2 linked regions of the Pirellula sp. SH-Sr6A genome follow. The protein of the gene in region 2 binds, or shares a complex with, the protein of the main gene of each other region. Links are inferred from orthologs where the notes say so. Each region holds a gene or a part of one and is shown on either strand. Other genes may lie near its edges.

The links.
Region 1: the proteins of fliM (region 2) and fliG are in contact, whole or in part, in a crystal structure (PDB 4QRM), measured with the Thermotoga maritima proteins. The link is inferred for Pirellula sp. SH-Sr6A from one-to-one orthologs. Residues at the interface, in WP_004081085.1 of Thermotoga maritima: Tyr124, Leu127, Asp128, Ile130, Met131, Gly132, Gly133, Pro134, Glu136, Pro139, Arg141, Thr144, Glu145, Ile146, Glu147, Ser149, Ile150, Lys153; in WP_004082903.1 of Thermotoga maritima: Phe122, Ser125, Glu126, His127, Pro128, Gln129, Thr130, Val133, Glu157, Arg161, Leu164, Leu165, Arg167, Ser169, Glu171, Val172, Glu175, Ile176, Asn179, Lys182.

The regions. Positions count from the first base shown.
Region 1 is NZ_CP011272.1:992,223-995,344, forward strand. Bases 1-2,798 are described here. They hold fliG (flagellar motor switch protein FliG), read right to left. Parts: upstream 2,012-2,798; coding sequence 989-2,011; downstream 1-988. Other genes in these bases: VN12_RS03625 (outer membrane protein assembly factor), read left to right, coding at 1-147; VN12_RS03630 (segregation and condensation protein A), read left to right, coding at 177-992; VN12_RS03640 (6-pyruvoyl trahydropterin synthase family protein), read right to left, coding at 2,164-2,676; dnaB (replicative DNA helicase), read right to left, coding at 2,728-2,798. Outside these bases: more of dnaB, read right to left, coding at 2,799-3,122. UniProt on the Bacillus subtilis protein: One of the proteins that forms a switch complex that is proposed to be located at the base of the basal body.
Region 2 is NZ_CP011272.1:5,865,796-5,868,979, reverse strand. What follows is about bases 324-3,183. They hold fliM (flagellar motor switch protein FliM), read right to left. Parts: upstream 2,328-3,183; coding sequence 1,320-2,327; downstream 324-1,319. Other genes in these bases: VN12_RS22665 (glutamate-5-semialdehyde dehydrogenase), read right to left, coding at 2,396-3,183; VN12_RS22675 (hypothetical protein), read left to right, coding at 1,029-1,340; VN12_RS22680 (PHP domain-containing protein), read left to right, coding at 324-838. Outside these bases: more of VN12_RS22680, read left to right, coding at 1-323; more of VN12_RS22665, read right to left, coding at 3,184-3,184. UniProt on the Bacillus subtilis protein: One of the proteins that forms a switch complex that is proposed to be located at the base of the basal body.

The sequences.
Region 1 (3,122 bases), 4.9 Mb from region 2 along the record:
TTCCGGGTTGCACCTGGGGTTGGATTCCGAGTGGCTGTCCCCGCCTTGGGACCCGCTCCTCTCGCGTTCGATTTCGCGGTACCGGTGGCTTATGCCGACTCGGACTCGCGACAAGTCTTTTCGTTCTCGATGGGCATGACTCGGTAACGACTGCAAAGGACCGGAGAGATAGCACGGTGTTCGGAATCGACTTGCCAGCCTACCACGGACCGATCGATTTGCTCCTCTATCTCATCCGGCGGGAAGAGCTCCCGCTGGAGGAAATCTCTCTGTCCCGCATTACTGCTCAGTACCTTGACTATGTTTCGATCCTGCAAGAACTCGATCTCGATGAAGTCGGTGAATTCATCGACATTACGAGCCAATTGATCGAGATGAAGGCCAAGGCTGTCTTACCGAACGACGAAGAAGAGGCGCCGCAAATTCTGTCGATGCAGGAGACCGGTGATGGCGTCGAAAACCTGGTCGATCGCCTGGTTCAATACAAGCGGTTTCGAGACGTGGCGAGTTTGCTCGACGAACAAAGTCGCCAATGGCAATTGCGATTCCCGCGGCTTGCGAACGACTTACCGCCCAGACGATTGGATGCCGCAGACGTTCCGATCGCAAAGGTCGAGGTGTGGGATCTGGTCAGCGCGTTCGGTCGAATACTCAAAGCAAAACAGAAAGCCCCGGAGCACAAACTAACCTACGACAACACGCCCATCCATGTTTACATGGAACGGATCCATGGTTTGGTCCGGGATCATGGTGAGGTCGAATTGCAAAATCTGTTCGATCTGGGCATGCACAAAAGCGGGTTGGTTGCCATGTTCCTTGCGACGCTCGAGTTGACGCGCCACCACGGGCTTTTGGCGCAACAACGAGACGCCGACACCCCATTGCTGCTGGTAGCGGGACCAACCTTTGAGGAGGTCCTGCAAGTCGCTGCGGTCGATAACTTGGAGGCCGAAGCAGTTGCCAACTCCAACATGCCTGTCATGCCTCGCTAGGCGACGAACTCCTCTTCTCCATCGCTGCCCGGTCGCTGCAATTGGCCTGCTTCCTCGAGACCGCGAACGATATCGACAATCTTTTGCTGAACCGATTCGACATCGCTGAGCTTGACGCGACCAAGGAACCCGATTTCCTCCTTGAGGATCTCTGCTGCTCTCTGCGACATGTTCTTCATGACCTTCTCCTGGAGCTGCGGGCTCGCTCCCTTGAGGGCCATCGCCCATTGATTGGTCTCGACGTTCTTGAGCAAGGTCTGAATATCTTTGTCGGCCAACTTCTGAATGTCTTCGAAGACGAACATCAATCGTCGGATCTCTTCCACCAGTTCCGGACTGTCCTTGGAGAGGTTCTCCAAGACCATGCGTTCGGTCGCCCGATCTGTGACGTTGAGGATTTCGGCCACCGCAGGCACCCCCCCGGCTTTTTGGAATGACTGGTTCATAACCATAGACATTCGAAACTCGAGGGCACGTTCGATGTCCGCGATCGCTTCGGGACTCGTCTGCCCCATTTGAGCGATGCGACGGATGACAGCCAATTGCTTCTGCTGAGGCAACCCGTTCAATATTCCCGCCCCGGTTGCAGCGGGGACGTGGCAGATCACCACCGCGATCGTTTGCGGGTGCTCGTCCATGATAAAGGTGAGAATGTTTTGCGGATCCGCCTTTTGCAGGAATGCAAACGGCAGGGATTCGATGGTCTGCTGCAAGACGGCCAGCATGTCGGCAGCATCTTTGCCGAACGCCTTCCTCACCAGCGTTTTCGCCCGTTCCAATCCGCCGCACGCATGAATCAAAGAGCTCGGGGCACCACCAAAAAATTCGGCGATTACTTCTTCCTGCACTTGGCCCGGAATATCGTCGATCTGAGCAATGGCGAGCGAGACGGCCTCCACGTATTTGGATGGCATCTTCGACAACAGCATGGCTGCATCGTCTTCCTCAAGTGCCATGAGGAGAACCGCGGCTTTTTGAATACCCTCTTCGGCGAGTTGCACAGGTGAGGACTTTAGCATGTGGCTCAAGATGCTTGGAAGGTGGAACGCAAACGCTTTGCGGACCATCGACCCTTCTTCGCCATCCTGAAGTCAAGAAAGGTCGGCCCATCTCCTCGATTCGGCCGATCCCATTGCAACCTGCACAGTTTGTCTCGTTGGACTCAAATCCGTTAAGAAACGCGTGACCATGGCAATCGACAGTACCCCCACTGCCCATTGTTTTCGTCCACTCCGATCTCCAGCCAGTCGAGCCTATCCCCTATCTTGGAATACAACTCGGAGAGCAACTCTCGACCGATCCATTCCGCAATCTCTTCTGCGGTGGTATTCACGATCGGGAGCAGAATGCAATCTTCAGCGGGGAAAACCCACCGCTTGGCTCGAAAGCGGACGACGACCTCGTCCCCGTCTTCCTGGACGGAGATCATGGAGTGCCGTGTCGGTAGCAGCATATGGTGATCCAGTCGCTTCACGATTTTGGCCAGCGTGTCGCGAAACGCGATGAAGTCGATGACATAGCGGTTTTCGTCGAGCTTACCCTGAACCTCGCCTCGCAATCCATAATTGTGACCATGCAGACATTCGCAAATGTCGCCGGCAAAAGTGATGAAGTGCGCGGAGGAAAAGACCAGTTGCTCTTTCTGCAAGAGGACTCGAAAGGTTCCGCTGTGACCGCTGCTCATAATGCTGCTCTCGGGTGATTCGTGGGAATGTCGTAAGGTGCCGTTCCGGACTTAGTAGCCACCAGGAGTTGAGAAGTCACTGTAGCTGTTGAACTCCTCATGCCGCTCCGGTGCCTTATTAAGGAACCGCGTAAAGTCCTTTTCCCAGATCAGCTCGACATCACCCACCGGACCGTTTCGCTGCTTGGCGATGATAATCTCTGCCTGGCCTGCGTACTGTTCGGCATCTTCACCGCGATGGTAATACCCTTCGCGGTGCACAAACATGACGACGTCCGCGTCTTGCTCGATCGCACCCGACTCCCGCAGATGGCTTAGCTTGGGTTTGTGATCCTTGCTCTCTTCTGATTGACGGTTGAGCTGGGACAAACAGAGGATGGGCACGTGTTGTTCCCGGGCTAACATCTTGAGGCGACGCGCGATTTTGGCGACTTGCTCTTGCCGCG
Region 2 (3,184 bases):
CGAGGAGCGTATGGATTGGCAGTTCGCGGGGATCACGGGAACGGAGATCTACAACACCCATGCGGATTTCAAAAAGCAAATGGGCTTGGTTCAAGCCATGAAGAATCCGCTGTGGTTTGTTCGGATCGCGTCGCTGCTTGAGAAGTATCCTCAGGAGGTTTATTCTGCGTTGCAATCCTACCCGGGAGATTATTTGCGCCGATACGATCAATTATGCCAAATACACCCTCACACCGGCGTGGCTGCGAATGATGCACATGAGAATGTTGGGATTCAGATTCGAATGGGCGATACCGATTCATCGATCGTCGTGACCGATGCTCTCGGAGACCAGATTGTGAAGCTGCCCCGATTGGGTATTGAGAAGCTTCTTTCCATTCCACCGAATGCGGCAACCGGGGACGTGTTGTTGAAAGTCCAACTGGACCCCTATGAGAACAGTCTTCGCCATGCTGGGACGTTTCTCTTGGTGGAGACATTGACGCAGCCTGCCGTATGGGATGCGCTCGACCGTGGGCGATCTTTCGTTGCGTTTGATTGGATTGCCGACGCACAAGGCTTTTCTCTTGCCGCCGTCCAGCAGGTTGAAACCCAATCGAAGCGGCATGAGATCGGGAGTCAATTATCTCTGACGGATGGACCGATTCGACTCGAAGGTTTGTCGCCATTGCCGGCTACTTGGAAGCTCTTTCGCAATGGCGAAACCGTGGAGACTTGGACGGGGAGCGATTGCCGGTTCGACATACGCCAGCCAGGCGTTTATCGTGTGGAGTTATGGCTGGATGGATGGGAGGATCCGCAGATTTGGATTCTCACCAGTCCCATATATATCGAGTAATGTATTTTCCTGTTTGGGTTGCTTGCATTGTTCTGAAAGGAAATTCTTTTTGGCTGTGACCAGACGTGTCCCGCCCATTTCGATGATGAAGTGGAGTCAGGGAGACGAGCCTTCCTGACACCGAAGTCATTCGGACAAAGACAGAGGGGAGCTTCGAGAGCCCCCCGTTTTTTGGGAAGGGAATGGAAACATGGCAGCAGCAACTATCGCAGGTCGAGAATCGGGAAAACTGGTTCAAACTCGATTCGACTTTGATTCGGTGCATTCGGAAACGACGCAGCAAGAGAATTCGTTCCGAGCCGAGTTGGGAGCCTTGCGCGGTCGTCCATCTGTTGGGGCGGCGTCTTTGGGGTCCGATCGCATGCGGAGAGGCGAGTGCCGGCATGTTGGGGGAGCGCTCGTGTCAGTGCTTGGGAAGTATGGATTGACCGTCGACGCATTGTTGGATGAGATTGAGCGTCAAAAGGCACTGCAAACGGCGTCAGGGGCTCTTGTCCAATAGGGCTTGGATCTGGATTGCTTTGCGGCCTTTGAAAGCACCTGCGGATGCAAGGAACTTGACCCGATTGGAGACTTCCACCTCGAGGGGTTCGCCCGTATCTTTCTCGGTGGAGATGATGTCGCCGATTTCTAGATCAAAGAGATCGGATGTTTTGATTTTGGACCGAGCGAGAGTGACGATAACTTCTGCTTCCGAGCCATCGAGTCGTTGTAGCAATTGAGTCTTCGTTTCGACGTTGCTTCGCGCGGAGGCGTATCCAATCCAGCTGTTGCTGGTCAATTTGCTGTTCACCCGTTCGATGGTGTTGTACGGGATACAGAGATTGATCATCCCTCGGACTTGCCCAATCGTCAGTTCGAAGCTGACCATCACGACGACTTCGTTGGGCGGAACGATTTGTACAAGTTGGGGATTGCTCTCCACCCGTTCGACTTCGATGTTCATCTCCACGATATTGAACCAAGCTGTTTGCAGTTCGCGGAGGAATACATTGCTAATGCGAGTAGCGAGTCTCAGTTCGATTTCGGAGAGGGGACGTTTGAGGGTAGAGTCGCCCGAGACGCCTCCCCCCAGCATGCGATCGATGATGGGAAAGAGGAGTGCGGGACTGATATCCAGCACCCAGTTTCCTTCCAAGGGGAGGGGTTTTAGAAGATTGAAGCAGGTCGGGATAGTAAGGCTGTAGACGAATTCGCTGTACGTCAACTGATCGACGCTGATCAAGCGGACTTCGACCATCGATCGCAGGACAGCAGAGAGCGATGCGCCAAGGTTGCGAGAGAAGCCATCGTGCAGAGACTGGAGTGCACGCATCTGTTCTTTGCCGACCCGCTCGGGACGTTTGAAGTCGTATGCCAGGATGCGCATTTTTGGCGCACCGGATTTCTTGGGATCGGACTTCTTGGAATCCCCAGAGGGTTTGGCTTGCGGTTCAAGAGATTGGAGCAGACTTTCCACATCGCTGCGACTCAGTACATCGTCTGACATGAAGGGTATCCTTTCCCTATCTCATTGTGGATTGTGTTCATCGTGGCGAGGGAGCTTTGAGCGTTCCCTCAGTTAGCACGAATATGACCGTTCCCGCGAACGATGAATTTGTAAGTGGTTAACTCTCGCAGGCCGCAGGGGCCTCGTGCATGAAACTTATCCGTGCTGATTCCAATTTCCGCTCCCATTCCCAATTGTCCACCGTCGTTGAAACGGGTAGAGGCATTAATCATCACGGCGGCGGAATCGATTTCCCGCACAAAACGGTCGGCGGACTGAATGCAATTCGTCACGATCGATTCCGTATGTCGCGAGCTGTATTGCTCGATGTGATCGATCGCTTCGTCGAGTGACCCCACAACTTTGACGCTCATCGTAGGGCCGAGATATTCAAGGCTCCAATCCGCGTCCGATGCAGAGATAGTCGCAGGGATCAGCCGGCGGCAGTCCGCGTCTCCTCGGTATTCGATATTGTACGCCCGGAGTCGCTGATCAAGCTGAGGCAGAAAGAGATCCGCAACATCTCGATGCACCAATAATGATTCCATGGCATTGCAAACCCCCATGCGTTGGCACTTGGAATTCTCGACGATACTGAGGGCCATTTCCAAGTCGGCGTGACGGTCGACGTAGACATGGCAGTTGCCATCGTAATGTTTCAGGACCGGCATTGTCGCTTCCGCGACAACGCGTCGAATCAATGCTTCGCCACCACGGGGAATCACCAAATCGATCGCGTCGGACATTTTAAGAAAATGACCCACTGCTTCTCTGTCGGTGGTGGCGACCATTTGCAACGCGTCGAGGGGAAGCTTGCAAACACTTGCCGATTCGCGAAGGCATTCGACGATTTTTTG